DNA from 3 places in the Micromonospora sp. SCSIO 07396 genome. Region 3 is predicted to be linked to each of the others. Evidence: riboswitches for the same ligand, from Rfam matches in the RefSeq annotation. Region 3 holds a riboswitch; each other region holds the start of a gene.
The links. Region 3 has a riboswitch for cobalamin ahead of cobN (cobaltochelatase subunit CobN). Riboswitches for the same ligand answer to the same signal wherever they lie in the genome.
Positions count from the first base shown of each region.

Region 1: another riboswitch for cobalamin. It lies ahead of ACWCHM_RS07950 (ribonucleoside-diphosphate reductase subunit alpha); the one in region 3 lies ahead of cobN (cobaltochelatase subunit CobN).
Region 2: another riboswitch for cobalamin. It lies ahead of ACWCHM_RS13535 (CbtB domain-containing protein); the one in region 3 lies ahead of cobN (cobaltochelatase subunit CobN).

Region 1 is NZ_CM132210.1:1,821,971-1,831,663, forward strand. Features, by position in the region: gene aceB (malate synthase A) at 1-530, shown strand, start outside; gene ACWCHM_RS07935 (glycoside hydrolase family 43 protein) at 682-2,223, shown strand; gene ACWCHM_RS07940 (ABC-F family ATP-binding cassette domain-containing protein) at 2,480-4,111, shown strand; gene ACWCHM_RS07945 (ribonucleotide-diphosphate reductase subunit beta) at 4,148-5,125, opposite strand; gene ACWCHM_RS07950 (ribonucleoside-diphosphate reductase subunit alpha) at 5,179-7,554, opposite strand; cobalamin riboswitch at 7,676-7,889, opposite strand; gene ACWCHM_RS07955 (helix-turn-helix transcriptional regulator) at 7,917-8,804, opposite strand; gene ACWCHM_RS07960 (oxidoreductase) at 8,934-9,693, shown strand, end outside.
Region 2 is NZ_CM132210.1:3,162,855-3,172,547, forward strand. Features, by position in the region: gene ACWCHM_RS13505 (sigma-70 family RNA polymerase sigma factor) at 228-797, shown strand; gene ACWCHM_RS13510 (zf-HC2 domain-containing protein) at 873-1,712, shown strand; gene ACWCHM_RS13515 (copper chaperone PCu(A)C) at 1,898-2,518, shown strand; gene ACWCHM_RS13520 (Dyp-type peroxidase) at 2,542-3,750, shown strand; gene ACWCHM_RS13525 (copper resistance CopC family protein) at 3,759-4,358, shown strand; gene ACWCHM_RS13530 (PepSY-associated TM helix domain-containing protein) at 4,588-6,030, shown strand; cobalamin riboswitch at 6,086-6,227, shown strand; gene ACWCHM_RS13535 (CbtB domain-containing protein) at 6,262-6,465, shown strand; gene ACWCHM_RS13540 (CbtA family protein) at 6,456-7,259, shown strand; gene ACWCHM_RS13545 (histidine phosphatase family protein) at 7,256-7,864, shown strand; gene ACWCHM_RS13550 (ankyrin repeat domain-containing protein) at 7,987-8,754, shown strand; gene ACWCHM_RS13555 (dihydrofolate reductase family protein) at 8,797-9,411, opposite strand; gene ACWCHM_RS13560 (GNAT family N-acetyltransferase) at 9,518-9,693, opposite strand, start outside.
Region 3 is NZ_CM132210.1:2,461,420-2,471,112, reverse strand. Features, by position in the region: gene cobN (cobaltochelatase subunit CobN) at 1-1,791, opposite strand, end outside; cobalamin riboswitch at 2,099-2,228, opposite strand; gene ACWCHM_RS10420 (hypothetical protein) at 2,830-3,165, opposite strand; gene ACWCHM_RS10415 (aldo/keto reductase) at 3,257-4,156, opposite strand; gene ACWCHM_RS10410 (MFS transporter) at 4,230-5,471, opposite strand; gene ACWCHM_RS10405 (AfsR/SARP family transcriptional regulator) at 5,686-6,522, shown strand; gene ACWCHM_RS10400 (MFS transporter) at 6,547-7,806, opposite strand; gene ACWCHM_RS10395 (thioesterase family protein) at 7,981-8,439, opposite strand; gene ACWCHM_RS10390 (acyl-CoA dehydrogenase family protein) at 8,436-9,617, opposite strand; gene ACWCHM_RS10385 (aspartate aminotransferase family protein) at 9,630-9,693, opposite strand, start outside.

The sequences.
Region 1 (9,693 bases), 640 kb from region 3:
CCCACCCGGGCCTGGTCGAGACCTGCCGTCGGGAGTTCGACGCGGTGCTGGGTGACCGCCCGCACCAGCTCGACCGGCTGCGCGACGACGTGGCCGTGACCGCCGCCGACCTGCTCGCCGTCGACAAGACCCCGGGCCGGGTCACCGCCGCCGGGGTGCGGGCCAACATCGCCGTCGCCGTGCGTTACGTCGACGCGTGGCTCGGCGGCACCGGCGCGGTGGCACTGGGCAACCTGATGGAGGACGCGGCCACCGCCGAGATCGCCCGCTGCCAGGTCTGGCAGTGGCTGCACCACGGCACCCCGCTGGCCGACGGCGGCTGCGTGACCGAGGACCTGGTCCGGTCGATCCTCGCGGAGGAGTTGGCCGCCCTGGTCGCCGGACGCGACGGCGTCGACCGGGAACGGGCCGGCTGGGCGGCGCGGATCGTCGAGGACACCGCCCTCGGCGAGGACCTGCCCGCGTTCTTCACCACCGGCGCGTACGCCCGGCACCTCGGCCCGACCCGGCGGCCCGTGCCGGTGGGCTGACCCGGCACCGCGCGGCCGGGAGGCGGCCCGACGGCTCCTCCCGGCCGGTGCCGGCCCGGCGGCCGGCGTCGGGTGGGGCAGCAGGCGGTGCCGCCCCCGTGGGATCGTGGGCGGGTATCCATCCCGATCACGATCCCAGGGGGGTTGGCGGATGAGTCCGGTCGGAGCCGACGCGGTGACCGGGGGTGTCGCCGGCTGGCCCGACGGCACCTTCGCCAATCCGGTGCTGGCCGGCTTCCACCCGGACCCGAGCGTCTGCCGGGTCGGCGACGACTACTACCTGGCCTGTTCCAGCTTCGAGTACTTTCCCGGGGTGCCGCTGTTCCACAGCCGGGACCTGGTGCACTGGGAGCAGATCGGCAACGTGCTCGACCGGCCCGGTCAGCTCACCCTGCCGGTCGACATGCCGTCGTCGGGCGGGGTGTACGCGCCGACCCTGCGCCACCACGACGGCCGGTTCTGGCTGATCGTCAGCAACTGCGCCGAGGGCGGCGGCACCCTGATCTGCACCGCCACCGACCCGTCCGGCCCCTGGTCGGACCCGGTCCGGGCCCCCGGGGTGGACGGCATCGACCCCGACCTCGCCTGGGACGACGACGGCACCTGCTGGTGCACCTACGCCGGGATCGCGCAGGTGCGCCTCGACCCGGAGACCGGACGCACCGTCGGCCCGGTCCGGCGGCTGTGGTCCGGGGCCCCTGGCGCGCAGGCCCCGGAGGCCCCGCACCTGTACCGGATCGGCGAGCACTGGTACCTGTTGATCGCCGAGGGCGGCACCGAACGCGGGCACGCCGTGTCAATCGCCCGCGCGGGCGCGCCCGACGGCCCGTTCGAGCCGGGCCCGGCCAACCCGATCCTCACCCACCGGGGCACCCACCGGCCGATCCAGAACACCGGCCACGCCGACCTGGTGCAGGGGCCCGACGGATCGTGGTGGCTGGTGCTGCTCGGGGTCCGCCCCGGCGGCGGCACCCCCGGCTGGCACGTGCTCGGGCGGGAGACGTTCCTCGCCTCGGTGACTTGGGTGGACGGCTGGCCGGTGGTCGGCGCGGTCACGCCGGAGATGCCCGCCCCGCCGTGGGCCGCGCACCCCGTGCCGCCGCCGCCCGTACGCGACGACTTCGACGCCGACCGGCTGCATCCCCGCTGGGTCTCGGTGCGGTCCCGGCCGGCGGAGGTCTGGTCGTTGGCCGAACGACCCGGTTGGCTCACGTTGCGGGCCCGGGGCGCGTCCCCGGACGCGCCGGACGTCACGTTCGTCGGCCGCCGCCAGCAGCACCCGTCGTGCCGGGTCCGGACCGTGGTCGACCCGGGTGACGGGCACGGCGGTCTGGTGGTCCGCCTCGACGAGCGGCACCACTACGACATCGAGGCGGGCGACGGTGAGGTGCGGGTGGTGGCCCGGATCGGGTCGGTGCGCTCGACGCTCGCCACCCGGCAGGTCGGGGCCGGCCCGGTCCACCTGCGGATCGAGATGCTCGCCCCGGCCCCCGGCGACTGGCACCCCGGCAAGGAACCCGACCTGCTCCGGCTCGGCGTCGAGCGCCCGGACGGGACCTTCGACGTGCTTGCCGAACTCGACGGCAGGTACCTGTCCACCGAGGTGGCCGGCGGCTTCACCGGCCGGGTCATCGGCATGTACGCAGCCCGGGGCACCGTCGCGTTCGACTGGTTCGACTACGAGGCGCGGTGACCCGCCCGCGCCTGGCGCGTGCCGACCCGTCGGTGCCGGTGCGTGCGGTGACCCGCCCGCGCCAGGCCGGGTTATCCTGGTCCGGTCGACCAGGACAGGGAGCAGATCGTGGCAGGTGACGACGACATCTCCGGGTGAACACCCGGCTGCGGTGACCGACGGCGGATGACCGCCCCGTCGCGTCGCCCCTGTCGTCTTGCCCTGTTCGCCCCGGGCAGCGCCTGCGCGCCCGGATCACCCGTCTCCGAGGTTCACCATGTCCGACAGTTTCGTCGTCTGCTCCCACCTGTCCTTCTCCTGGCCGGATGACACCCCGGTCGTCGAGGACCTGTCGTTCTCCCTTCCCGGCGGCCGTACCGGCCTGGTCGCGGCGAACGGGGCCGGCAAGTCCACCCTGCTGCGGCTCATCGCCGGCGAGCTGCGGCCCACCGGGGGCAGCGTCACCGTCGAGGGGGTGCCGGGCTATCTGCCACAGCACCTGCCGTTCGCGATGCGGCAGACCGTCGCCGAGGTGCTCGGGGTCGACCGCGTCGTTGCCGCGCTGCACGCCATCGAGTCCGGTGACGCCGCCGAGGAGCACTTCGCCACCGTCGGCGACGACTGGGACGTCGAGGAGCGCACCCGCGTCGCCCTCGACCGCCTCGGCCTGACCGGGGTGACGCTGGACCGCCGGCTCGGCACCCTCAGCGGCGGCGAGGTGGTCTCCCTCGGTCTCGCCGCCGAACTACTCAAACGGCCCGACGTGCTGCTGCTCGACGAGCCCACCAACAACCTCGACCGGTCGGCGCGGGAACGCCTGCTCGCCGTGCTGCGGTCCTGGCCGGGCGCGCTACTCGTGGTCAGCCACGACCGGGCGTTGCTGGACGAGATGGACCGCATCGCCGCCCTCGACCACGGTCAGATCCGTTTCTACGGCGGCAACTTCACCCACCACGAGCAGGTGGTACGGGCCGAGCGGGAGGTCGCCGAGCGGCAGCTGCGCCAGGCCGAGCAGGACGTCAAGCGGCAGAAGCGGGAACTCCAGCAGGCCCGCGAGCGGGCGGCCCGCCGGGCCTCGACCGCCGCCCGGAACCTGTCCGACGCGGGGCTGCCCCGGATCGTCGCCGGCAACCTCAAACGGGACGCGCAGGTGTCGGCGGGCCGGGCCGACGACGTGCACACCGCCCGGGTCGCCGACGCCCAGGCCCGGCTGGACCAGGCCGGCGAGGCGGCCCGCCGCGACGACCAGCTCGTCCTCGACCTGCCCGACACCACGGTGCCCGCCGGTCGCACCGTCTTCGCCGGCCACGGAATGCGGGCCGGCTACGCGGGCCGGCCGGTCTTCGCCGGTGACGGGATCGACCTGACCATCAGGGGTCCCGAACGGATCGCCCTGACCGGGCCCAACGGGGCCGGCAAGTCGACCCTGCTGCGGCTGGTCGGCGGCCGGCAGGAGCCGGACCTGGGCACCGTCGCGCGGGCGTCGGGGCGGGTGGCGTACCTGTCCCAGCGCCTCGACCTGCTCGACCCGGCCCGCACGGTGGCGGAGAACCTGGCCGGGGCCGCCCCGGCGCGGACCGAGGCGGAGCGGTTGAACCTGTTGGCCCGGTTCCTGTTCCGGGGCGCCCGTGCCCACCTGCCGGCGGGGGTGCTCTCCGGCGGTGAGCTGCTCCGCGCCACCCTGGCCTGCCTGCTGTTCGCCGAACCGGCACCGCACCTGCTGCTGCTCGACGAGCCCACCAACAACCTGGACCTGGTCAGCGTGGCGCAGTTGGAGAGCGCGCTGCTGGCGTACCGGGGGGCGTTCGTGGTGGTCAGTCACGACGACCGGTTCCTGGCGGGGATCGGGGTGGACCGCTGGCTCCGGCTGGCCGACGGCCGGCTCACCGAGGCCGGGCCACCGCAGTGACCCGGCCTCCGCAGTGACCCGGCCCGGCCGCGCCGGTCAGAAGTCGTCGTCGAAGGTGACGCTGCCGCTGACCCCCACCTGGTACGCCGACACCCGACGCTCGAAGAAGTTCGACAGCTCCTGCACGTCCTGCAGGTCCATGAACGCGAACGGGTTCTGCGCGCCGTAGCGGGGCGCGATGCCGAGCTGGGCGAGCCGCCGGTCGGCGACGTGCTCCAGGTAGGACCGCATGTCCGCAGGCGACAGCCCCGACACGCCCTGGTCGAGCAGGTCCTCGGCGAACTGCACCTCGCACTCGACGGCCTCGGCGAGCATCTCGGTGACCTGTCGTTCCAGCTCGGCGTCGAACAGGTCCGGCTCCTCCCGCCGGGCGGTCTCCACCACGTCGAAGGCGAACGCCATGTGCATCGACTCGTCGCGGAACACCCAGTTGGTGCCCGACGCCAACCCGTTGAGCAGGCCCCGCGAGCGCAGGAAGTAGACGTAGGCGAACGCGCCGTAGAAGAACAGCCCCTCGATGCAGGCGGCGAAGCAGATCAGGTTGAGCAGGAACGCCCGCCGGTCCGCCCGGGTCCGCAGCTCCCGCAGCTCGAACACCGAGTCGATCCAGCGGAAGCAGAACTCGGCCTTACGCCGGATCGACGGGATGTTCTCGATGGCGGCGAACGCGGCGAACCGTTCCTGCTCGTCGGGGACGTACGTGTCGAGCAGGTTCAGATAGAACTGCACGTGCACGGCTTCCTCGAACAGCTGCCGGGACAGGTAGAGCCGGCCTTCGGGAGAGTTGACGTGCTGGTAGAGGTTGAGCACCAGGTTGTTGGCGACGATCGTGTCACCGGTGGCGAAGAACGCCACCAGCCGGGACACCAGGTGCCGCTCGGCGGGCGACAGCCGTTCCAGGTCGGCCAGGTCGGAGTGCAGGTCGACCTCCTCCACCGTCCAGGTGTTGCGGATGGCGTCCTTGAACCGGTCGAAGAAGTGCGGGTAGCGCATCGGCCGCAGGGTGAGGTCCATGCCGGGGTCGAGCAGCAGGTGCCGCCCGCCGGTGCGGGTTTCGTCGACGGTGGTCACTGGCACGCCTCGCAGCTCTCGGGGTTCTCCAGGGAACAGGCCAGCGCCTCGGCGTCGGCCGCGACGACCGGGGCGACGGTGACGGTGGCCTGCTGGATCCGGGTCGCCGGACGCGACCGCAGGTAGTATGTGGTCTTCAGCCCGGACTTCCAGGCGTGCAGGTACATCGAGGACAACTTGCCGATGGTCGGCGCGCTGAGGAACAGATTCAGCGACTGCGACTGGTCGATGTAGGGTGCCCGCGCGGCGGCCAGGTCGATCAGCGCCCGCTGCGGCAGCTCCCACGCGGTACGGAACAGCTCCCGCACCTCGGCGGGCAGGTCGACGATCCCCTGCACCGACCCCTCGGCCCGCTTGATCTGGTCGCGGATCTCCGGCGTCCACAGGCCGCGTGCCTTCAGCTCGCGTACCAGATAGGTGTTGATCTGGAGGAACTCCCCGGACATGGTCTCCCGCTTGAACAGGTTGGACACCTGTGGCTCGATGCACTCGTAGCAGCCGGCGATCGACGCGATCGTGGCGGTCGGGGCGATCGCCACCAGCAGCGAGTTGCGCAGGCCGTGCGCCGCGATCCGGGTGCGCAACGCCGCCCAGCGCGCGGTCTGGGTGGGCTCCACCCCCCACAGGTCCGGGTGCAGGTCGCCCCGGGCCGCCCGGGTCTGCGGGTACGCCGGGTGCGCGCCGAACCGTTCGGCCAGACCGGTCGACGTCTCCAGGGCGGTCAGGAAGATCTCCTCCTGGACCCGGGTGGACAACTCCCGGGCCCCGGCCGAGTCGAACGGCAGGCGCAGCGCGAACAACGCGTCCTGCAAACCCATCAGCCCCAGCCCGACGGGCCGCCAGCGCGGGTTCGACGCCGCCGCCTGTTCGGCCGGGTAGTAGTTGATGTCGATCACCCGGTCCAGGAACACCACCGCCGTGCGGACCGTGGCGCGCAGCTTCTCCCAGTCGACACCGTCGCCGGTGAGGTGCGCGCCGAGGTTGACCGACCCCAGGTTGCACACCGCCGTCTCGGTGTCGCTGTTGACCTCCAGGATCTCGGTGCACAGGTTGGACAGGTGGATCGTGTTGCCCGGCACGCCGGTCTGGTTGGACAACCGGTTCGACCGGTCCTTGAACGTCATCCACCCGTTGCCGGTCTGCGCCAGGGTGCGCATCATCCGCCCGTACAGGTCCCGGGCCTTGACCGTGCGGACCGCCTTCTTCTCGGCGACCCGGTACGCGGCGTCGAACTCCTCGCCGTACAGGTCGGGCAGCTCCGGGGCATCCGACGGGTCGATCAGCGACCAGTCGCCGTCGGCCTCGACCCGGCGCATGAACTCGTCGGGGATCCAGTTGGCCAGGTTGAGGTTGTGGGTGCGCCGGGCCTCCTCACCGGTGTTGTCCCGCAGCTCCAGGAACTCCTCGACGTCCGGGTGCCACGGTTCCAGATAGACGCAGGCCGCCCCCTTGCGCCGGCCGCCCTGGTTGACCGCCGCGACCCCGGCGTCGAGGGTTTTGAGGAACGGCACGATCCCGTTGGACCGGCCGTTGGTGCCTCGGATCAGCGCCCCCCGGCCACGTACCCGCGTGAAGGAGATGCCGATGCCGCCGGAGAACTTCGACAGCTTCGCCACCTGGTGGTAGCGCTCGTAGATCGAGTCCAGTTCGTCGCGCGGCGAGTCGACCAGGAAACACGACGACATCTGGGTGTGCCGGGTGCCCGAGTTGAACAACGTCGGGGAACTCGGCAGGTAGGCCAGCGACGACATCAGCCGGTAGAACCCGACCGCCTCGTCGGGCGTGCCGGACAGCCCGCAGGCCACCCGCAGCAGCCAGTACTGCGGGGTCTCCACCACCAGCCGTGACCGCGGGTGCCGCAGCAGGTAGCGGTCGGCCACCGTACGCAGTCCGAAGTACTCGAACCGCAGGTCACCGGCCGGGTCGACGGCGTCGTCGAGTTGACTGGCGTGCCGGGCCACGAACGCGGCGGTGTCGTCGGCGATCAGGCCGAGGCCGTGGGCGTACCGGATGGACTCGCTGAAGGAGGTCACCTCCTGCCCGCGGACCTCCTCGTCCACGTAGGCGGCCAGCAGCCGGGCCGCCAGCCGGGAGTACTGCGGTTCCGTGCCGATCAGCTCGGCCGCCGTCTGGATCGACAGTTTGTCCAGCTCGGCCGTTGTCGCCCCGTCGTAGAGGCCACTGATCGTCCGGGTGGCCACCCGCAGCGGGTCGACCTCGTCCAGGTCGGTGGCCCACCTGGCGACGGCCGTGACGATCCGGTTGACGTCCACCGGTTCGGTGTCGCCGTCGCGCTTGCGGACCCGCATCGCGGGCCGGCGTGGCTGCGCGCCGTCGACGTCGGACGGTGGGCTCTGCGCTGTGCTCGTCATGACCTCTCCTCGCTGTCACCGATGGCCATCGGGACGCGGGAGAACGCCAACGGGCGCGGCGCGACGGCCGGCCCGGGTGCTGGCGTCGGTCGTCCCGCGCGACCTCCGACCGCCGCGCGCAGCAGCGCACGGCGCACTGGCAGGTCTTCGGACTCGCGGGCGTGACCGGGGTCGGTCGCCTACTGGCCGTCGCTTCCCAGACCTCGCGGTCCAGTGCTCGATGACGGCGGTCGTTCCCACTTACCGCTGCGGGGCAGTCCCGGATTCCCACCGGGTTCCCTGTTGCCTCGACCGGACCACCGGGCCCGGCCGAACCAGCTGCGTGGCACACCATATATGGCGTAGATGGGGGAGAGGCAACACTAGATGTCGCGTCGGCGTGTCAGATAACTCTCACCCGAGCGGCCGGTGGCCCGCAGTGACGCCAGCAGCCGCAGCGCGTCGGCGTCGGCGCTGCCCGGCTCGGCGGTGAAGACCAGCATGACCGGGCCGGGGTTGCCGGGCAGCGGGTAGGTGTCCCAGTCCAGGACGATGTCGCCGACCTCGGGGACCTGGAAGGTCTTGGTGCCGCTGACCGAACCGCGCACGTCGTGCCGGGACCACAGCCGCCGGAACTCGGCGCTGCGGATGCTCAGCTCACCGACGACGGCGGTGGCCCGGGGATGGGTGGGGTCCGTGGCGACGGCGGCGCGCATCATGCCGATGTAGTCCATGGCCTGCTGCTCCCAGGCCGCGCAGCGCCGCACCGGGGCCGCCGCCTCGTCGAACATCAGCAGCAGCATGTTGAGCCGGTCCGGCGGGTGGTCCGCCGGGTCACCGAGCAGCGCCACCGCCCACGCGTTCCAGGCGAGCAGGTCCAGGTGACGGCCGAGTACCACCGCCGGGGTGTCCATCACGCGCAGCAACCGCCTGGTGCTCTCCGGCACCCGCTCCGGGCCGTGGTCGACCCGGGCGGGCACCGGCCGGCGGGCGGCGCGGGCCAGGGTGAACAGGTGCCGGCGTTCGTCGTCGTCGAGGCCGAGCGCGGCGGCGAGCCCGTCCAGCACGTCGTCGGACGGGCGAACCTCCCGGCCCTGTTCCATCCGCTGGTAGTAGTCGGTGCTCAACCCGGCCAGCAGCGCCAGTTCCTCGCGGCGCAGCCCGGTGACCCGGCGTCGGCCGCCCGGCTCCAGGCCGACGTCCCGGGGGTGCAGCCGGCCGCGCCGGGCGCGCAGGAAGTCACCGAGTTCACGGGCGTACGGATGGGTCATGTCGCCAGTGTGACGCGGCCCGGACCGGCGCGGGTAGGTCTGCGGGACCTAGGCAACCGGCTACGACGGAGTCCGCCCGGCCGGTCCGTAGCGTCGGTGCTCCCACCCCCGACCGCTCAGGAGCAGCAGATGACCTGGACCGCCGACCACATTCCCGACCAGCGTGGCCGCACCGTCGTGGTGACCGGCGCGAACTCGGGCCTCGGTCTGGTCACCGCCACCGCGCTGGCCCACCGGGGCGCGCAGGTCGTGCTCGCCGTCCGCGACACCGCCGCCGGCCGGCGGGCCGCCCGCAGCATGGGCGGCGACGTCGAGGTACGCGAGCTGGACCTCGCCTCGCTGGCCTCGGTACGGGAGTTCGCGGCGGCCCTGGCCGCCGACCATCCGAGGATCGACCTGCTGGTCAACAACGCCGGTGCGGTGCTGCTCGGCCCGCGCCGCACCACCGTCGACGGCCACGAGCTGCATCTGGCCACCAACCTGCTGGGGCACTTCGCGCTGACCGGCCTGCTGCTGGGCAACCTGGCCGCCGCGCGGGCGGCCCGGGTGGTCAGCCTCAGCTCGATCACCCACCGCAACGCACACCTGGACTTCACCGATCTGATGGTCGAGCGTGGCTACCGGGGTTCCACCGCGTACGGCCGATCCAAGCTCGCCACCACCGTCTTCGGCATCGAACTGGACCGCCGGCTGCGCGACGCCGGATCACCGGTGCTCAGCGTGCTGGCGCATCCCGGCGTCACCCGCACCAACCTGACCCCCCGGGCCTGGTCCCACCAGGGCCGGTCCGGCCGGGTGTTGGCCCGGCTCAGCCTGCTGGCCACCCAGTCGGTCGAGCAGGGTGCGTTGCCCCAGCTGCGCGCCGCCACCGACCCGGCGGTGCGCGGTG
Region 2 (9,693 bases), 700 kb from region 3:
ATCAAAACTCGGTCACGGCTGTGCACCACGTGCCCGGCCGGTCACGGTGGGCCTGCCGTCCCGATCCCGGTACGGATGATCCGCCGACGCCTCCCGTCCGTACCAGTGGGCGGGGGTGACGCCGGGTATGCCGTACGCTCACCCGGGACCTACTACACCCCGTCGTTACCGTTGCCCGGACGACGACGGGGGCAGGCAGGCGGCAGAACCGGACACGGAGGTGGCAGGTGGGCGACGACGACGCGGAGGTCACCGCGTGGGCGCTGGCCGCCGGTCGGGGTGACCGGGAGGCCGCGGCCCGCTTCATCCGGGCGACCCAGCAGCACGTACGACGGTTCGTCGCGCACCTGATCAGCCCGGCCGAGGCCGACGACCTCACCCAGGAGACGTACCTGCGGGCGATGCGGTCGCTACCGTCGTTCGCCGCCCGTTCGTCGGCCCGCACGTGGCTGCTCGGCATCGCCCGCCGGACCGCCGTCGACCACGTCCGGGCCGCCACGTCCCGGCCGCGTACGGTGCCGCTGTCCGAGTGGCACGACACGCCGGACACCCGGGGCAGCGGCTTCGACGGCGAGGTGGTCCTCAACGACCTGCTGCTGGCCCTGCCCGCCGACCGCCGGGAGGCGTTCGTCGCCACCCAGGTCCTCGGCCTGTCCTACGCCGAGGCGGCCGAGGTGTGCGGCTGCCCGGTCGGCACCATCCGGTCCCGGGTCGCCCGGGCCCGCGAGGATCTCGTCGCGGCGGTCGAGGGGAATCCCCAGGCGATCCGCCGCCGGCCGGGAAGCGCCGCCGGCTGACCGACGACCCGGGCCGCGACCTGGCCCGGGAGAGGTTACGGGAACCATCACGCCCTGCCGGCCGACTACCTGTACATGGGGTGTGAGCAGTGGCGGGAGATCCTGTCGGCACAGTTGGACGGCGAGGAGACCCCGGCCGAGCGGATGGCGGCGGATGCGCACCTGGACGGGTGCGCGGACTGCCGGATCTGGTGTGACCGGGCCGCGACGGTGGCCCGACGGTCCCGCCTGACGCTCTCCACCGCCGACCGCTGCGACCCGGCCGTCGGCACACCCCGTCGGCTACGGTCGACGACCGCCACCCCGGCAGGGCCGGCACCGGTGGGCACTGCGGCCCGTCCGGATCTCGCCGACGTCGTGCTGGCCGCGCTCCCCGCCCGCCGCCGGCTGCGGGACCGGCTCGTGCCGGGCCTGCGCGCCGGGCTGGCCCTCATCGGCGCCCTGCAACTGGTGCTGGGGCTGACCCAGGTCGGCCGGGGCCCGGCCGCCGGGCACGCCCACGGCGCGCTCGACACGTTGGCGTCCGGGCATTTGTGGCACGAGTCGGCCGCGTGGAACATCGCCGTCGGCGCGGGTTTCCTCGTCGTGGCCGCCCGGCGCACCCCGACCGGGGGGTTACTGCCGATGTTGAGCGCCTTCGTCGGCGCGCTCGTGCTGCTCTCGGCCAACGACCTGGTCACCGGCCGGGTGGAGCCGACCCGGCTGGTCAGTCACGGGTTCCTGCTCACCGGTTATCTGATCGTGGTCGCGCTGTCCCGGCCCCGGCTGCGGCCGGACGGCCCGGCGGGACGCGGCCGGGGTGACCGGCCCGCCTGGCGGCTGCGCGCGGACGACGTACCCACCGCCACCCCGACGTTGCGCCTGTTGCCGCCGCACCCGGGCACGGCGCGGACCCGCGACCGGTCGGCCGCCTGACCCGGACGCCGCCCGGCCGGCACGGCACCGCCTCCGCGACCCGGCGACGTCAACCGGTCCGCCAGCGGGACGGCCGGCACGGCGGTCGGGTCACCCGGGAGAAGACAATCCCGACCGGCCGGAACTATCGGCGACAGGTGACCGACCAACGGGACAGAGCATCGGCACAACGGAGGAAGAACCCCATGCGTCCCACCGGTCCACTCGGCACGAATCGACGCGCGTCAGTCGTCTTCGCCGCCACCACCACCGCCGCCCTGCTGGCCGTGGGCACCGCCGGCTGCGGCCCGGCCGACCCGGCGTCGGGCCCCCGGCCGGGCGCCTCGGCCCCGGCGAGCACCCCCGCCGGGGTGATCGGCATCCGGGACCCGTGGGTGAAGGCGGCCGACAAGGGCATGACGGCGGCCTTCGGGACGCTTGTCAACGACAGCGACGCCGACGTCACGCTCACCGGGGCCAGCTCCACGGTGTCGGCGCTGGAACTGCACGAGATGACCATGCAGGACGGCAAGATGATCATGCGGCAGAAGCAGGGCGGCATCGTGATCAGGGCGAAGGGCACCCACGTGTTGGAGCCCGGCGGCGACCACCTGATGCTGATGGACCTCCGCCAGCCGGTGCGGGCCGGCGACGAGGTCACCGTGACCCTCACCTTCGCCGACGGCCGGACCCAGCAGTTCACCGCCGTGGCAAAGCCGTTCACCGGGGCGCAGGAGAGCTACGCCCCCGGCCACGGCGCTCCCGTGCCGCAGCCGAGCGGACAGCCGGCCATGAGCGGACAGCCGACGACCGGACCGACGTCGTGACCGGACACCCGGGGGTCCGTGCGGTGGGCCGGCGTGGCCTGCTCGCCGGCGGGGCACTGGCGGCGGGGGGCGCGCTGGCCGGCGGCGCGGTGGTCGTCGCCGGGCGGGACGGCCCGAGCGACGGGCCGGGCGTGCCGCAACCGAGTCCGGTGGCGGCCGTCGGCAGCCTGGTCGAGCCGTTTCACGGGCCCCGGCAGGCGGGCGTGGCCACCGAGCCGCAGGCCCACGCCGCGTTCGTCGCGTTCACCCTGCGACCGGGAACCGACCGGGCGGCGCTGGGCCGGCTGCTGCGGCTGCTCAGCGATGACGCCGCCCGGCTCACCCAGGGCCGGCCGGCGTTGGCCGACACCGAGGCCGAACTCGGGCTGCTGCCGGCGCGGCTGACCGTGACCTTCGGTTTCGGTCCCGGCCTCTATCGGGCAGCGGGCGTCGACGACAGGCGGCCGGCGTCGGTGGCCGACCTGCCGGCGTTGCGGATCGACCGGCTCCGACCGGCCTGGTCCGGTGGGGACCTGCTGGTGCAGATCTGCGCCGACGACGCGGTCACCGTCGCGCACGCCCAGCGGGTGCTGGTCAAGGACAGCCGGCCCTTCGCCACCGTCGCATGGGTGCAGCAGGGCTTCCGGCGCAGCCCCGGCGTCGAGCCCGCCGGGCACACCCAACGTAACCTGTTCGGCCAGCTCGACGGCACCGCCAACCCCCGCCCCGGCGTCGCGTTGGACACCGCCGTCTGGGTGCCCGACGGTCCGGACTGGCTGCGCGACAGCACCACCCTGGTAATCCGCCGGATCAGCATGAACCTGGAGACCTGGGACCTGCTCGGCCGTACCGACCGGGAACTCGCCGTCGGCCGTCGGCTCGACACCGGCGCCCCGCTCACCGGCACCGGCGAGCACGACGAGCCCGACTTCGCCGCGGTCGGCGACGACGGGCTCACCGTCATCCCCGACTTCTCCCATCTCACCCGGGCCCGGGTCACCGACGACCGGTTGAAGATCCTGCGCCGCCCGTACAACTACGACGGTGTGCCCTCCCCTCAGGGGCACGCCGACAGTGGCCTGATCTTCGCCTCGTACCAGGCCGACGTCACCGCCCAGTTCCTGCCCATCCAACGTCGACTCGCCGACCGGGACCTGCTCAACGAGTGGACCACCCCGATCGGCTCCGCCGTATTCGCCGTCCCACCCGGTTGCCCGCCCGACGGGTGGATCGGCCAGCAGGTCCTCGGGTGAACCGGCCCATGACGACCAGGTCACCGTCCCGCCGGGCCGCCGGGCCGCCCCGCCGAGTCACCGGCCGGTTCGTCGCCGCGCTGCTGGCCGGCGTGCTGAGCCTGTTCGTCGCCGCCCCGCCGGCCCGGGCGCACAACGGCCTGCGGTCCGCCTCGCCGGCCCGGGACGCGACGCTGACCCACGCGCCCACCGCGATCACGCTGGAGTTCCTGGCCCGGCTCGACCCGACATTCACCACCATCGTGCTGACCGACGGGACGAAGCGACGTGTCCCTACCGGCGATCCGGTGGTCTCCGGCACGACGGGAGCCGTCCGGGTGACCGGTCCCCTGCCCAACGGGACGTACACCGTGGCGTACCGGGTGGTCTCCGCCGACGGGCACCCGGTGCAGGGGTCGTACCCGTTCACCGTGGCCGACCCGGCCGGTCCGGCCGCGCCGTCCCCCGGTCCGCCCACCGCGTCCCCCGACCCGCCGACCGCTGCGGCCGTCGCGGTGGGGCGCGGCGGCGGGCGGTCCACCGTCGTCGGTGCCGCCGGCAGCGCGGTAGTCGTCCTGCTGGCCGCAGCAGCCCTGCTGCGTCGGCGACGCCGGTCGCGGCGCCCCTGAAGCCACCCGCCGCCGCTGGGCCGCAGGCGGTCGCGGTCGGCAGACCCGTGCCGGCAGACGGTCGTCCCTTGTGGACCCGTGACGCCGCCGGCCCGTCCGGACATGTGCCGGGAACCGCGGGGACGTCCGCTGCGACTACCTCACCAGGCGGGGCCGATCGCAGGGAATCGGCTGACCCGCAGGCACGGGGCGACCATCGAATACATCCAACACATTCGATCGGATGGATATGTCTGTCACTGAGTTGTCCGACCCGCCGAGGCCGGAACCCGCCCCACCCGCCCGGCCGGCCCGGGGTGGCTCCCCGTTCGGCGCGCTGCTGCTGCGGCTGCACTTCTACGCCGGCATCCTGGTCGCGCCGTTCCTGGTGGTCGCCGCGTTGACCGGGCTCGCCTACACGGTGGCCCCGCAGGTGGACGCGGCGCTCTACGGCGAGGTGTTGACCGTGACGCAGGTGGGTGAGCGCCCGGTGCCGGTGGCCGACCAGGTCGGGGCGGCCCGCAACGCCCATCCGGAGGGCAGCGTCAGCGCGGTGCAGCCCGGCACCGGCGACCGGACCACGAGGGTGGTGTTCACGGTGCCGGAGCTGGCGGACAAGCAGCACACCGTGTACGTCGACCCGTACACCGGCCGGGTGCAGGGGCAGCTCACCACCTGGTTCGGGTCCACACCGGCCACCACCTGGCTGGACGACCTGCACCGCAACCTGCACCTGGGCGCGGTCGGCCGGCACTACTCGGAGCTCGCCGCGAGCTGGCTGTGGGTGCTCGCGCTCGGCGGGGTGGTGCTGTGGTGGCGTCGCCGCCGCGCCTCCCGGTCCACCGCGCGGCACCTGCTCGTACCGGACCTGACCGCCGCCCGCGGGGTGCGCCGGACCCGCAGCTGGCACGCCACCACCGGGATCTGGCTCACCGTCGGCCTGCTGTTCCTCGCGGCCACCGGGTTGACCTGGTCCCGGTACGCCGGGGCGAACTTCGGCGCCGGTCTCGACGCCCTCGACGCCCGCGCCCCGCAACTCTCCACCGCCCTCGCCGCCGGACCGGCTCCGGCCGACCCCGGTGGCGGCCACCACGGTGCCGCCGGGGCCGGCGGGGTGGTCGAGTCGGCCGCCTTCGACCGGGTGCTGACCGCCGCCCGGACGGCCGGGCTGGCCGGCCCGGTCGAGATCGCCCCCGGCGAGCCGGGCTCGGCCTGGACGGTCACCCAGGTCGACAACACCTGGCCGGTGGCCAAGGACCGGGTCGCCGTCGACCCCACGACGGGGACGGTCACCGCCCGCAGCGACTTCGCCGACTGGCCGCTGCTGGCCCAGCTCAGTGGACTCGGCATCCAGGCCCACATGGGGGTGCTCCTCGGCCCGGTCAACCAGATCCTGCTCGCCGCGCTGGCCCTCGGGCTGCTCTGCGTCGTCGTCTGGGGCTACCGGATGTGGTGGCAGCGCCGGCCCACCCGGGCGGACCGCCGGGCCCGCACCGGCACTCCGCCACCCCGGGGTGGTGTGCGGGGCCTGCCGTGGTGGGCGGTGCCCGTCGGCGTACCGGTGGTGGCGGCGATCGGCTGGGCCTTGCCCCTGCTCGGGCTGAGCCTGCTCGCCTTCCTCGTCGTCGACGTCGCCCTGGGCGTGGCGGCCCGACGTCGCCGCGACGCCGCCCCCGCACCGGCCGGCGGATGACGTGCCGCCCCCGGCCGGCACGTCACATTCCCCGGGCGACGATTGACCGGTCGGGGGTCGCGCCGTTACGGTCGACCCACTATCTGCGGCGTCGCGAGGTAAGCCGGTGGGAATCCGGCGCGGTCGCGCCACTGTGAGCGGTTCCGTCGTCGACGGGTCCGTGAGCCAGGACGCTCGGTCGTCCGCAGCCTTGCGATGGGGACGCGTCATCCCCGGGAAGGTTCGAATCCCATGTCGAGTCCCACTCCTGCCCAGCCGCTGGTGCACCCCGTCGGGTCCACCCGTCTGTGGTGGACGGCCCTGGCCGTCGTCGGCGTACTCCTGCTGCTCACCTACCTGGTCGCGTTCGACCAGGGTGCGGTCTCGCGCAGCGGCATGTTCCTGCACGAACTGATGCACGACGGCCGGCACCTGCTCGGTGTCCCGTGCCACTGACCGCTGCCCACAACCCACCCACCTTCGTCACCGTCCTGCTCCGCGGGCTCCTCGCCGGCCTCGTCGCCGGTCTACTCGCGGGCGGTTTCGGCTACCTCGCCGGTGAGCCGCGCATCGACGCGGCCATCGCGATCGAGGAGGCCGCCACCCACACCGGGCCGGTGGCCGACGACCACCACGCCGAGGACCTGGTCGGCCGGGACGGGCAGCGGTTCGGCCTGTTCCTGGCCACCGGCCTGTTCGGGACGGCGATGGGTGGCCTGCTCGCGACCGCGTACGTGCTGCTGCGCCGACGGTTCCCGGCCGCCGACGACGGCCGGTCGGCGTTGCTGCTGGCGGGCGGTGCCCTGCTCGGCGTAGTGCTCGTGCCGTTCGGGAAGTACCCGGCCAATCCCCCGGCGGTGGGCAACCCCGACACCATCGACCAGCGCACCGCCGCCTACCTGGCGTTGGTGGTGCTCGGCCTGGTGGCCGTCTGGGCGGGCACCCTGGGCTACCGGTCGGTCCGCGCCGACGCGCCGCCCTGGCAACGGTGCGGCGCGGCCCTCGGCGGGTTCGTCCTGGTCGCCGGCGTCGGGTACGTCGTCCTGCCGTCGTTCCAGGAGGTCCCGGAGGACTTCCCGGCAGCCCTGCTGTGGAATTTCCGGCTGGCCTCGCTCGGCACCCAGGTGGTGCTGTGGACCGCCCTCGGTCTGTTGTTCAGCGCCCTGATGAGCCGACGCACCGCAGGGCCGCGCCCCGGCGACCGGGCCCGTGCGCCGCTGACCGGTCAGGGCACGCCGGCCCGCCCGTGACCTCGACCAGCCTGCGGCTGGTCGCCCACGCCCACACCGGCGCGCTGCGGCGGGCGGTGTTCGGCGCGGGCGACGACGACCTGGACGAGGGCGGTCGACAGGCCGCCCTCGCCCTGGCCGGTCACGGCCGGACCGGGCCACTGGGCACCGTGGACACCTGTCTGACCAGCCCGGCGACCGCAGCGGTGCAGACCGCGTACGCCCTGGGGTTACGGCCCACCGTCGAGGCCGCGCTGGCCGACTGCGACTACGCCGGCTGGGCCGGGCGCAGCCTGGCCGACGTCGGGGCGCGCGAGCCCGGGGCGCTGCGCCAGTGGTGGGAGACGCCCGGGGCGACGCCGCACGGCGGGGAGTCCCTCGTCGCGCTGCGCGAGCGGGTCGCCGGCTGGCTCGACGACCGGCTCGGGCCGGGCCGGCGGATCGTCGCGGTGACCCATCCGATGGTGATCCGCGTGGCGATCGTGCACGCGCTCGGCCTGCCGATGGCCGCCCTGCCCCGGCTGGACGTCGCCCCCCTGGCGGTGGTGCGCCTCAGCCGGTACGGCCAGCGGTGGCAGCTCCGGTTCACCGCGCCGGCCGGGCCCGGAGACCGACATGCACCATGACCGGCCGGTCCGCCTCCGGCGAACAAGGTGGCGGTGCGGGCCGGTGGCGGTGAGACTCGGTCCTGGCCCCGACCTACCCGGGCGGCGGGGCACGGCAACCGGCTGCGGGTAGGGTCGCGCAGATGACCGGTGATCCGTCGCTGCTCGCCGCCGACGATCCGTTGGCGGTCGCGGTGACCGGGGCGATCCGCGACGGTGACCTCGCCCGGCTGCGGTCGCTGCTCAGCACGCACCCGGGGTTGGCCGCCGGGCACATCGTCGACCGGGTCGGCGGGGTCCGCACCCTGCTGCACGTGGTCACCGACTGGCCGGGCCGGTTCCCGCGTGGTGCCGACACCGTCGCCGCGCTGGTCGCCGCCGGTGCCGACGTCGACGCCCGGTTCGCCGGTCCGCACCGGGAGACACCGCTGCACTGGGCGGCCAGCTGCGACGACGTGGACGTCGTCGACGCCCTGCTGGACGCCGGCGCCGACATCGAAGCTCCCGGGAGCGTGATCGCCGACGGCACGCCGCTGGCCAACGCGCGGGCCTTCGCCCAGTGGCGGGCGGCGTTCCGGCTGGTCGTCCGGGGCGCCCGCACCACCCTCGTCGACGCGGCGACGCTCGGCCTGCACGACCGGGTGGAGCGGGCCTGCACCGGTGACACCCCGCCGTCGACCGACGAGATCGACTGGGCGTTCTGGGGTGCCTGCCACGGCGGGCGGCAGTCCTGCGCCGGGTACCTGTGGACACGCGGCGCGCGGCTCAACCGGGTGCCGCCGTGGGAGCACCGCACCGCCCTGGACGCGGCCGTCCGGCGCGGTGCCACCGAACTGGTCGGCTGGCTGCGGGCGCGAGGTGCCGTCACCGCCGCCGAGTTGGGCCCGCACCCGCCCGATGCCACCGGCTGACCCGGGTACGCCCACCGCCCGGCCCGACGCGACGGCTGCGGGCTACTCCCCGGCGGCCAGCTGCTCCTTGGCCTCGTCGTAGCCGGCCGCCGCCGGGGCGTCGGTCGGCGCGTAGATCACCCGGATCACCCCGGTCGGGTACACCTCGGTCGTGGTCACCCGCAGGTGGTACGGGGTACCCCCGTCGTCGAACAGCCGGCGGCCCTTGCGCGCCGCCACCGGGTGCACCAGCAGCCGTAGTTCGTCGACGAGACCGGCGGCGAGCAGCTGCTGCACCACGGAGATCGAACCGGGGATGAGGACGCCGCCGACACCGGGGTCGTCGCGCAGCGCCGTGACGACATCGACGAGGTCGCCGTCCAGCACCTCGGAGTTGCGCCAGGGCAGCTCCCTCGCCTGCCGCGTGACGACCACCTTGCGCAGGTCACCGAGCTGCTTGGCGAAGGGCGCGTCGTCGCCACCGGCGGCCTCCCGGTCGGGCCACGCCCCGGCGAAGCTGTCGTAGGTCTCCCGGCCGAACAGCAGCACGTCGGCGGCATCGTAGTCCGCGCTGACGGCCCGCCCCATGTTGTCGTCGAAGTACGGGAAGTGCCAGTCGGGGTCGATCTCGGCCACGCCGTCGGCCGAGATGAACAGCGTGGAGATGACCTTTGCCATCGGAAGGGTCCCTTCGGGTCGGTAACCGGACCGGCTCAGCATCCCAAACTCCCCGATCGGGCACCGCCCATCCCCGGTCGCCGGTCCGGCCTGTCGTGAGCAGGCCCTATCCGCGCAGCATGATCCAGTAGCGTCGGGTGGGGCCGAACCGGGTGTCCCCGACGCCTTCGAAGAGGCCGCCGCACCGCTCGATCGTCCGCGCGGAGGCGACGTTGTCGGTCGCGCACACAACCAGCAGCCGTTCCCGACCGAGTAGCCGCGCCTCCTCCATCATCCGTCGCA
Region 3 (9,693 bases):
GGCGTGCGCCCGCCGCTTGGCCTGGGTGCCCTCGCCGGGGTCGTTGACGATGAACGGGTAGACCAGCGGCAGGTCACCGAGGACGGCGTCGGGGGCGCAGTCGGCGGCCAGGCCGAGGCCCTTGCCGGGCAGCCACTCCAGGGTGCCGTGCTTGCCGAGGTGCACCACCGCGTCGGCGCCGAAGCCGCCGTCGTCGACCGGCGCGGCCAGCCACCGGTACGCGGCGAGATAGTGGTGGCTGGGCGGCAGGTCGGGGTCGTGGTAGATGGCGATCGGGTTCTCGCCGAAGCCGCGCGGCGGCTGGATCAGCAGGGTGACGTTGCCGAACCGCAGCCCGGCCAGGACGATGTCCCCGTCGTCGGTGTAGAGCTGACCGGGTGGCTCACCCCAGTGTTCCCGCATCCGGTCCCGCAGGTCGGCCGGCACCTGGTCGAACCAGCGCCGGTAGGTCTCCCCCGGCACCCGGGCCTCGGCGGCGGCCAACTGTTCCGGGGTGAGCCACTCGACGTCGTGGCCCCCGGCGGCGATCAGCGCGTGGATCAGCGCGTCCCCGTCGGTGGGTGGTGGCGCGTCGCCGAGGTGGTACCCCTCGGCGGCGAGGGCGGCGAGCAGGCGGACCGCCGAGGCGGGGGTGTCCAGGCCGACGGCGTTGCCGACCCGGGAGTGCTTCGTCGGGTAGGAGCTGAGCACGATCGCCACCCGCTTGTCGGCGTTGGGCAGGTGGCGCAGCCGGGCCTGCCGGACGGCGATCCCGGCGACCCGGGCGGCCCGCTCGGCGTCGGCGGCGTAGACCGACAGCCCGTCGGCGTCGATGCGTTTGAACGAGAACGGCACGGTGACGATCCGGCCGTCGAACTCGGGGATGGCCACCTGCATGGCCGCGTCCAGCGGGGACAGCCCGGCGTCGCTGGCCGCCCACTGCTCCCGGGTGCTGGTCAGGCAGAGCGCCTGGATCACCGGCACGTCGAGGGCGGCGAGCGCGCCGACGTCCCAGGCGTCCTCGTCGCCCCCGCCGGAGGCGTCGGCGGCGACCGTCCCGCCGGCGGCGAGGACGGTGACGACGAGCGCGTCGCAGCGGGCGAAGAGGTCCAGCGGCCCGTCGCCGGGGGTGAGCCCGCGCAGCGAGCCGCAGAAGATCGGCAGCGGTTCGCCGCCGGCCGCGTCGACCGCGTCGGCCAGGGTCTGCACGAAACCGGTGTTGCCGGCCAACGCGTGCGCCCGGTAGAACACGATCCCCACCGTGGGCCGCCCGCCGCCGCCCTGCCGCCCGTCCGGTCCGGCCGCCTGATCCGCCTGGTCGGTCGGGTCTGACTGGGCGGTCGGGGCGGTCGGGGCGGTCGGGTCTGGGTGGGCGGTCGGGCGGCACCGGTCGAGGATGCCGTACGGCGGGGTGGGGGTGGGCGGGTCGAAGCCCTCCCCGTTGAGCAGGACCGTGTCGGACAGGAACCGCGCCAGCTGGGCGAGGTTCTCCGCGCCCCCCTCCACCAGGTAGGACAGCGCTTCGGTGGCCACCCCGGAGGCCACCGTGGACGCCGCCATCAGCTCCGCGTCAGGCACCGCCTCGCCGCCGAGCACGATCGTGGGGACCCCTGAGCCGAGCACCGCCGCGAGGCCGTCCGGCCAGGCCTGCCGCCCGCCGAGCAGCCGTACGACGGCCAGGTCGACCCCGTCGAGCAGGGCCGGTACGGCGGCCACGTCGACCCGGGTGGGGTTGGCGAGGCGGTAGTCGGCGGCACTGGCGCGGGCGGCGAGCAGATCGGTGTCGGCGGTGGACAGCAGCAGGATGCGCACGTGCAGCTCCGGAGAGTGACGTCCGGCTCGACCACGGGGCCGGGCCGAGCGGGGCGGGAGGGACGCCGGTCAGCGGCGGCGGAGGTCGACGACCCCGCCGACGGCGGGGCACCCGGACCGGCCGTCAGCGGTACGTGGCAGGCCGACCGCCCCGGCGACGGCCGGCGACGGTGGGAGTGGTGGGAGCACGCGGCGGCGCGGGCTCGACAGTGATGCGGGAATCACCGACCGTGATCGGGTCGGCAGTGACGCTGCGCGTCATCGGGTCCTCCTCGGGTGTCCACGCCCTGGGGTTCTCCGACGGCCGAAGTATCCTGGCTCCCGGATCGACGCTCACCCCCGGCCTTCCAACCGTGCACGCACGGTCGTGACCCACGAGGGGGGATCGCTCCCCGGTGACAGTGGCGGGACCGCGTCGGAATCGCACCGACTTCCTTCACTGCCGTCAGGCCGCGAATGCTGCCACACTCCTCACCCCGAGGTCAACGGCAGCCACCGGCCCCACGACGGCACCGGTCGGCCCCCGTGGTGAGGCCGACGGCGATGGTTCGCGCTCGTCCAACGGGGCGCGGCCCACACCCAGACGGCCCGCACCCAGACGGCCCGTCCCCGGTGGATCGTCCCCGGTGGCTGGCCGGCCCCTGGCGGTCGGGATACCTCTTTCACACGCTGTCGAGCTGATGACGTCAACGACTCGGACCGGCATGGTCGGGTCCGACCGGACGGTGGTCGGGCGGATAGCCCCGGCCACCCCACCGCCGCCGCAGCGCGGCCCCGGCCCGACGCCTCGGGCCGCGCCGCTCCGACGCCACCGGTCACCCTGCCCCGACACCGCCGGCCATCCCGTCACGGCGGTGCGGGTCGGCACACCCGGCAGGCAACGATCCGTCATCGTCATCAGCTCGAAAGGACCCGCATCGACATACCCACACCGAGTGGCCGGCGGACCGCAGGCCGGCGCACGCGGCCAGCGCACGCCTTCGCCACCCTGGCCGCACCCCACGACCCCGCCGCACCCCACGCACGGCTGGTGGACAGTCAGCGCAGGCGGCGCTCGGGGTGGGCCCGGTTCCAGGCCCGCATCCGCTCCGGGTACCCGGTCTTCGCCGCCTCGTACAGGGGCACCGCGTGCCGGTGGGCCAGCTTCGCCGCCGTCCGTGGGGAGCCGGTGCGGCGGCGGATCCACTCCCCGTCGTGCGCGATCGCCACCACGGTGGTGTCGGTGGCGGTCGTCTCGGGTTCGAGATAGAACTCCACCCCCCGGTGGGCGGCCACGAAGTCCGCCAACGCGGTCAGGTCGTCCCGGGTGGCCTCCCGGTCGAGCTTGGTCGGGATGCCCTCGTCAGCCCGGGTCCGTCGGCTGAACCAGCCCATCTGCCCGTTCCTCTCCTCGGCGTCCCTCCAGTGGAGCACCCCCACCTGGAAGGGCGCTGCGAACCCGGTGACAGCCGGCTGAGCGGCCCGTTCACGCCCGGTCGAGGGCGGCCAGCTCGTCGGGGGTGAGCCGCAGCGCCCCGGCGGCGACGTTCTCGGCCAGGTGGGCCGGGTCGCCGGTGCCGGGGATGGCCAGCACGTGCGGGCCCTGGTGCAGCGTCCAGGCGAGGCGTACCTGTTGCGGGGTGGCGTCGTGGGCACGGGCGACCGCGCGTACCGCCGCACCGTGGTCGGTGCGCGCCCCGCCCTCGCGGTTGCCACCGGTCAGGGAGAAGAACGGCACGTAGGCGATCCCCCGGTCAGCGCACTCGCGGACCATGGCGTCCTGGTCGCCGCGGTTGTCCAGGGCGTAGTTGTTCTGCACGCAGACCACCGGGGCGATGGTCTGCGCCTCGTCGAGGTGGTCGAGGCGGACGTTGGACAGACCCAGGTGCCGGATCAGGCCGGCGTCGCGCAACTCGGCCAGCGCGCCGAAGCGTTCGGCCACGGAGTCCGGCGCGGGTCGTTTGACGATCCGCAGGTTGACCAGGTCGAGGTGGTCGCGACCCAGCCGGCGCAGGTTCTCCTCCACCTGGGCGCGCAACTGCGCCGGGCCGGCCTCCTCGTGTATCCCGGTCGTCGGGTCGTCCCGGAAGCCGACCTTGGTGGCGATGACCAACCCCTGCGGGTACGGGGCGAGCGCGGCGCGGATCAGCTCGGTGGCGTACCGGGCGGGGCCGGTGCCGACCTTCAGGGTGCCGCCCGGCGAGACGTAGAAGGCGGCGGTGTCGATGTGGTCGATCCCCAGCTCGACGGCCCGGCGCAGCACGCGCAGCGCCCGCTCCCGGTCGGGGTGGGCGGTGATCCGCATCGAGCCGAAGCCCATCCGGTGCACGGTGCGGTCGCCCAGGGTCCAGCGGCCCGCCGCTGCGGCGGTGATCTCGGTTGGCATCCGGCGACCCTAGCCAGCGCCGGCAGCCTGGGGTAACGGCCGCGCACCCGATACCGGAACGGGTCGGGGACTGTTAGTTTTTCTGTACTGGACCGGTGGGTGCCGACGGTCCGACACCGGCCGGTGGACGGGTCGCCGGCACCAGGCCCAGCGTCGGGATCAGCAGCAGCGGCACCACCAGCAGCGCGTGCAGGATGCCGACGTGGTCGCCGAGCAGGCCGAGCAGCGGCGGGCTGGCCAGGAACGACGTGTAGCCGAGCACCGCGACGACGCTGACCCGGGCGGGGGCGTGTTCCTCGTCGTCGGCGGCGGCGCTCATCCCGACCGGGAAGCCGAGCGACGCGCCGAGTCCCCAGAGGACCACCCCGACGACGGCGAGCGGACCGGAGCCGGCCAGCACCGCCAGCAGGGAGCCGGCGGCGGCCAGCAGGATCGTGCCGATCAGCACCGGCACCCGGCCCCAGCGGTCGATGGCCACGGTGCCGACGGTCCGGCCGATGGTCATGCCGGCGACGAAGACCCCGAAGACGGCGGCCCCGGCGGCCTCGCTGACCCCGTAACCGTCGACGAAGGCGACCGCCAGCCAGTCGTTGGCACTGCCCTCGGTGAACGCCATCACCAGCACCAGCGCGCCGATGAGCAGGGTGCGCGGCTCCCGCCAGGCCGCGAGCAGGCCACTCCGGCGGGTCGACGCGGCACCGTCGGCGGTCGAGGCGGCCGGGGTGGGCAGGAAGTTGCGCGCACCGAGCACGGTGCCGCCGAACACCACCACCGCCAGCACCGTCAGATGTACGGTGATCGGCACACCGAGCCGGGCCGCGCCCGCGCCCAGCCCGGCACCGGCCACCGAACCGAGGCTCCAGGCGGCGTGGAAGCGGGGCAGGATGGTGCGGCCGAGCCGTTTCTCCACCGCCGCGCCCTCGACGTTCATCCCCACGTCGCAGGTGCCGGAGCCGTAGCCGAGGGCGAACAGGCCGACCGCGACGCCGGGCAGCGAGCCGAGCGGGGCGGCGACCCCCACCCCGGCCAGCCCCACCGCCACCAGCACGGTCGAGGCGACGACGGTGCGGGCCGGGCCGAGCCGCTGGGTCACCAGGCCGGCGCTGGTCAGCGCCAGCACCGCGCCGCCGGACATGGCCAGCAGCAGCAGGCCGAGCCGGCCGGCGCTGAGGCCGAGCGCGTCGCGGACCGCCGGGACCCGGGAGAACCAGGTCGCCACGGCGAGGCCGTTGAGGGCGAAGACCACCGCGACCCCGGTACGGGCGGCCCGTACCACCCGGGGTGGGACGGTTCGGTTCTCGGTGGCGGCGTTCACGGCGCGTGGTCCTCTTCCCCTGGGGTGGCTTTCCTGGTGTGGCCGTTTTCCCGGGCCCGGTGTGTCCCGTCCGGGCCGGACGTCCCACCGCTGATCTCACACCGCTTTCGTCACGGCCACAAGCGCGATGTGCTCCTTACCCCGGCGGCGCAGCCGAACGGAGATGGCGCGGCACCGTCATTATTGATCGACTAGCTTCAATTACCAACGGGGAATGACGGTACGGGGGCATGTGCATCGTGGGGGATTCGTGAAGTTCGGCATACTCGGAACATATGTGATACTTCCCGGGCAGAACTACTGCATAAATGCTCCCAAGCAACGCAATCTGATGGCGGTTCTGACAGTCAACGGAAATGTGCTCATCCCGGTGGAACGCCTGGCCCGGGAGGTGTGGCCCGACGAACCACCCGCCTCGGCCAGCAATCTGATCCGGCAGTACGTCTTCCGCCTCCGGCGCAGTCTGCCCCCGTCGGTGGGGCGGGCCATCGTCACCGGCCCGGGTGGCTACAAACTACGGTTGGCGCGCGGCGACGTCGACAGTCATCTCTTCGACGCCAACGTGGTACGGGGTCGTGCCGCCTTCGCGGCGGGCCGGCTCGACGAGGCGGTACGGGCCCTGTCGGAGGCGTTGGCCGCCTGGCGGGGGGACCCGCTCGCCGACGTCGACCCGTCCCCCTCGATCCTGGCCGAGACCCGGCGGCTGGGTGAGCGGCGGCTGCTCGCCATCGAGATGCGGGCCGACGCCTACCTGCGTCTCGGCTGGTACGACGAGGCCGTCGAGGAGTTGGCCGCGCTGGTCACCCTCCACCCCGAGCGGGAACGCCTGCGCGACATGCAGATGCGGGCGCTGTGCCAGGTCGGCCGCCGGGCCGACGCCCTCGCGGTGTACCGCGACCTGCGCCAGACCCTGGCCGACGGCGTGGGCATCGAGCCGGGGCCGGAGTTGCAGCGGCTGCACCGGCAGGTGCTCGACGGCGACCCGGCGCTCAGCGAGCCGCCGGTCCGCCGGTCCGCCGTGGCCGGATGGTCCGGGTCGGCGTACCGGTGAAGGGTCGACGTACCGGTGAAGGGGTCACCGGCCCCGGTCGGGGCGCGACGGCAGCAGCGTCGCCGCGAGGGCGAGCGCCGCCACCGCCAACCCCGCCCCGGTGACCACCGTCGCCGCACCCCAGCGGGTCAACAGGGGCGCCAGCAGCATGCTGCCCACGGCGAAACCCCAACCGATCGCCGCGTACTGGAGGGAGAAACCGGTGGCCCGGCGGTCCGCCGGCAGGACCCGTTCCAGGTGCAGCGACCGGGCCAGCACGGTCGGCCCCTCGAAGAACCCGGCGACGGCGTACAGGGCCAGCAGCGCGACGGCGTGCGGTCGCGCGACCACCGCGAGCGCGACCACCAGGCCCAGCACCAGCAGGGCGACGTCGGCCTGCCGCTGGTGCCCGCCCGGCCAGCCGCGCAGGCTGTAGAGGACGCTGCCGAGGCCGGTCCCGATCGCGTACGCGGCGAGGGCCAGCCCGGCGAGCGACGCCTGCCCGCTGCCGCTGAACAGCGGTACCGCCGCGACCGTCAGCACCCCGAGCAGGACCCGCAGCGCGGCGGTCAACGCCAGGGTGCGGGCCAGCAGGCGCAGCACCGGCAGGACCCGGCTGCGCCCAATGGCGGTCCGGGCCGACGTCGGGTCGGGCAGGCGCAGGGCCGCCCCGGCGGCGATCGCGGCGGGCAACGCGGTCAGGCCCACACCGGCGGCGGGCGAGACGGCGGCGACGGTCACCCCGACCAGCACCGGCCCGAGTCCCCAGCAGACCTGGTTGAGCACCGTGTCCAGGGACAGCGCCCGGGGCAGCACGGCCACGTCGACCAGGTGGGTGAGCATCGACCGCAGGCCGCCCGGGGCGCCGGCCGGCACCGCACCGGCCAACGCGACGAGGACGACCAGCAGCGCCGTGCCGCCACCGGTGCCGACCACCACGGCGGCGGCCAGGAAGAGCAGCGCCTCGGCGGCCAGGCACCCGGCCAGGACGCGACGCGGGTTCCACCTGTCGATCAATGCCCCGGCAGCCGGTGCCGCGACCGCCTCACCGATGGTGTGCGCGCCGACCAGCAGGCCGCTGAGCAGGTAGCCGTCGCTGAGCGCCCGGCCGGCGAAGACCAGCGCCAGCGGGGCCATCGCCACCGGCAGCCGGGCCCCGAAGGTGGCGACCGCCCAGCCCACCCAACCCGGCGAACGCAGGATCGCCCGCAGGGGTGTGCCGGCCCGACCCGAGAGGTCCACCTGCGACGTCGCCACCGACCCGCCCTTCCACAGCGCCGCCCACCAGAGACGAACAGTAGTCACCACCACCACCTCCGGCACCCCACCATCCCCCCCGCGCCCGCATGATCGACCCGCCCGCGTGATCAAGAGGTTTACGTCAGGAAATGCCGGGGCGGTGACGCAAACCTCTTGATCACGCGAGCAAGGGGCGGGGACGGGCGCGGGGTCGGTGGGGACGCGCCTGGGTCTCGGGGGCTAGCTGTTGGGGGGTGCCAGTCGGCGGAGGAAGGCGTCCCGGTCGACGACCCGACGTCGGTGGGAGCCGTGACCGAGGACCGTCCCGGTCGGGCCGACCACGGTGAAGTCGACGTCGACGTCACGGCCCGCGACGGTGAGGGCGACCCGGTAGGTGACCGGCTCGCCACAGCCGGCCGCCGCCGCGTGGGTCAGGGTCACGCCGACGCCCACGGTCATCTCGCCGGCCGCCAGCACCGGTGCGAGCACCTCCACGCAGGTCTGTTCCATCAGGCCCAGCATGGCCGGGGTGGACAGGACCAGCAGGCCCTCGTTGCCCCACCGGGTGGCGCAGTCCTCCTCGCGGACCACCCGGGTCCGCTCCCCCTCGACCCGACGCCCCTCCCCCGCACCGGCAGCGCCCGTCGCGCCAGCGGCGTCGGGCCCGGTCACCCGGCCGGGGCCCGTCGGAGCGGTCACGCCGGCACCACCGGTACGTCGAGCGGGGCGGCGTAGCGGCGTACGACGTCCTTGTAGATGTTCTTCTTCTGCATCTCGGTGGTGCCGCCGGCGATCCGGATGGCCACGGCGTCGCGCAGGTGCCGCTCGATGCCGCCGGTACGGTCGTAGCCGGCGTGCCCGAAGATCTGCACCAGTTCGACGGTGGACCGGACCGCGCCCTCGGAGGCGGCCAGCTTGGCGCAGGAGGCGAGCGCGCTGTAGGAGTCGTCGCCGCGGACCAGCGCGTCGGCGGCGGCGTAGGCGAGGTGCCGGGCCGACTCGATGGTGGTCCGGATGCCGACGACCTTGTCCTGGATGAACTCGTGCTCGCCGATGGGGACGCCGAACGCCCGGCGTTCGGCACAGCGGCGCAGTACCACGGGGAGCAGCGCCTCCAGTTGGGCGGCGACCACGACGCCGTACATGAGACGGTCGAAGGCCAGGAACGAGTAGAGGGTGGCGAGCCCGTCGCCGGGTGGCCCGACGACGTCGGCCGGGCCGACCGGCACCCCGTCCAGGATGATCGGCCCGGTGGGGCTCGTCCGCTGGCCGAGCAGGTCCTCGGCTGCTCCGGTGTCGACACCGGGCCGGTCGCGGTCCAGCACGAACAGGGTGATGTCCCGGCTGCCGATGCCGTCGAGCCGGCCGACGATCAGCAGGTGGTCGGCGACGGGCGCGTTGGTGATGTGTGCCTTGTGCCCGGTGAGCCGCCAGTCGTCGACGCCGTGCACGCTGGCCCGGGTGCCGACGGCGGCGACGTGGGAGCCGCCGGCCGGTTCGGTGGCGGCGGTGGCGCCCACCGCGCCGCCGGCCAGCGCCGGGAGCAGCCGGCGGCGCTGTTCGGGGGTGCCGTGTTCGCACAGTACGTGCAGCAGGCCGGCGTGGGCGACGGCGGACAGTACGAAACCGGAGTCGTCGGCGCCCTGGGCGAGCCCTTCCAGGCCGGCCAGGAAGTCCCACAGGGTGCCCCCGTCGCCGCCGTGCTCGCGGGGCAGGTGGGCGGTCCAGAATCCCTCGTCGGCCAGCGCCTGCCAGGACTTGGTGTCGAAGACCCCGGCGCGGTCGCGCTCGGCGGTGCCGGGGGCGACGGTCGTCGCGGCGAAGCGGCGGAACCGTTCCCGGCGGGCGTGTTGCTCCTGCGTCCAGGTGATCTGCATCGTCGTGCCCTCTCAGCCGGCCTCGGTGATGTCGTGCAGGGTGAGCCGGACGGCGGCGGTGAAGGCCGCGACGTCG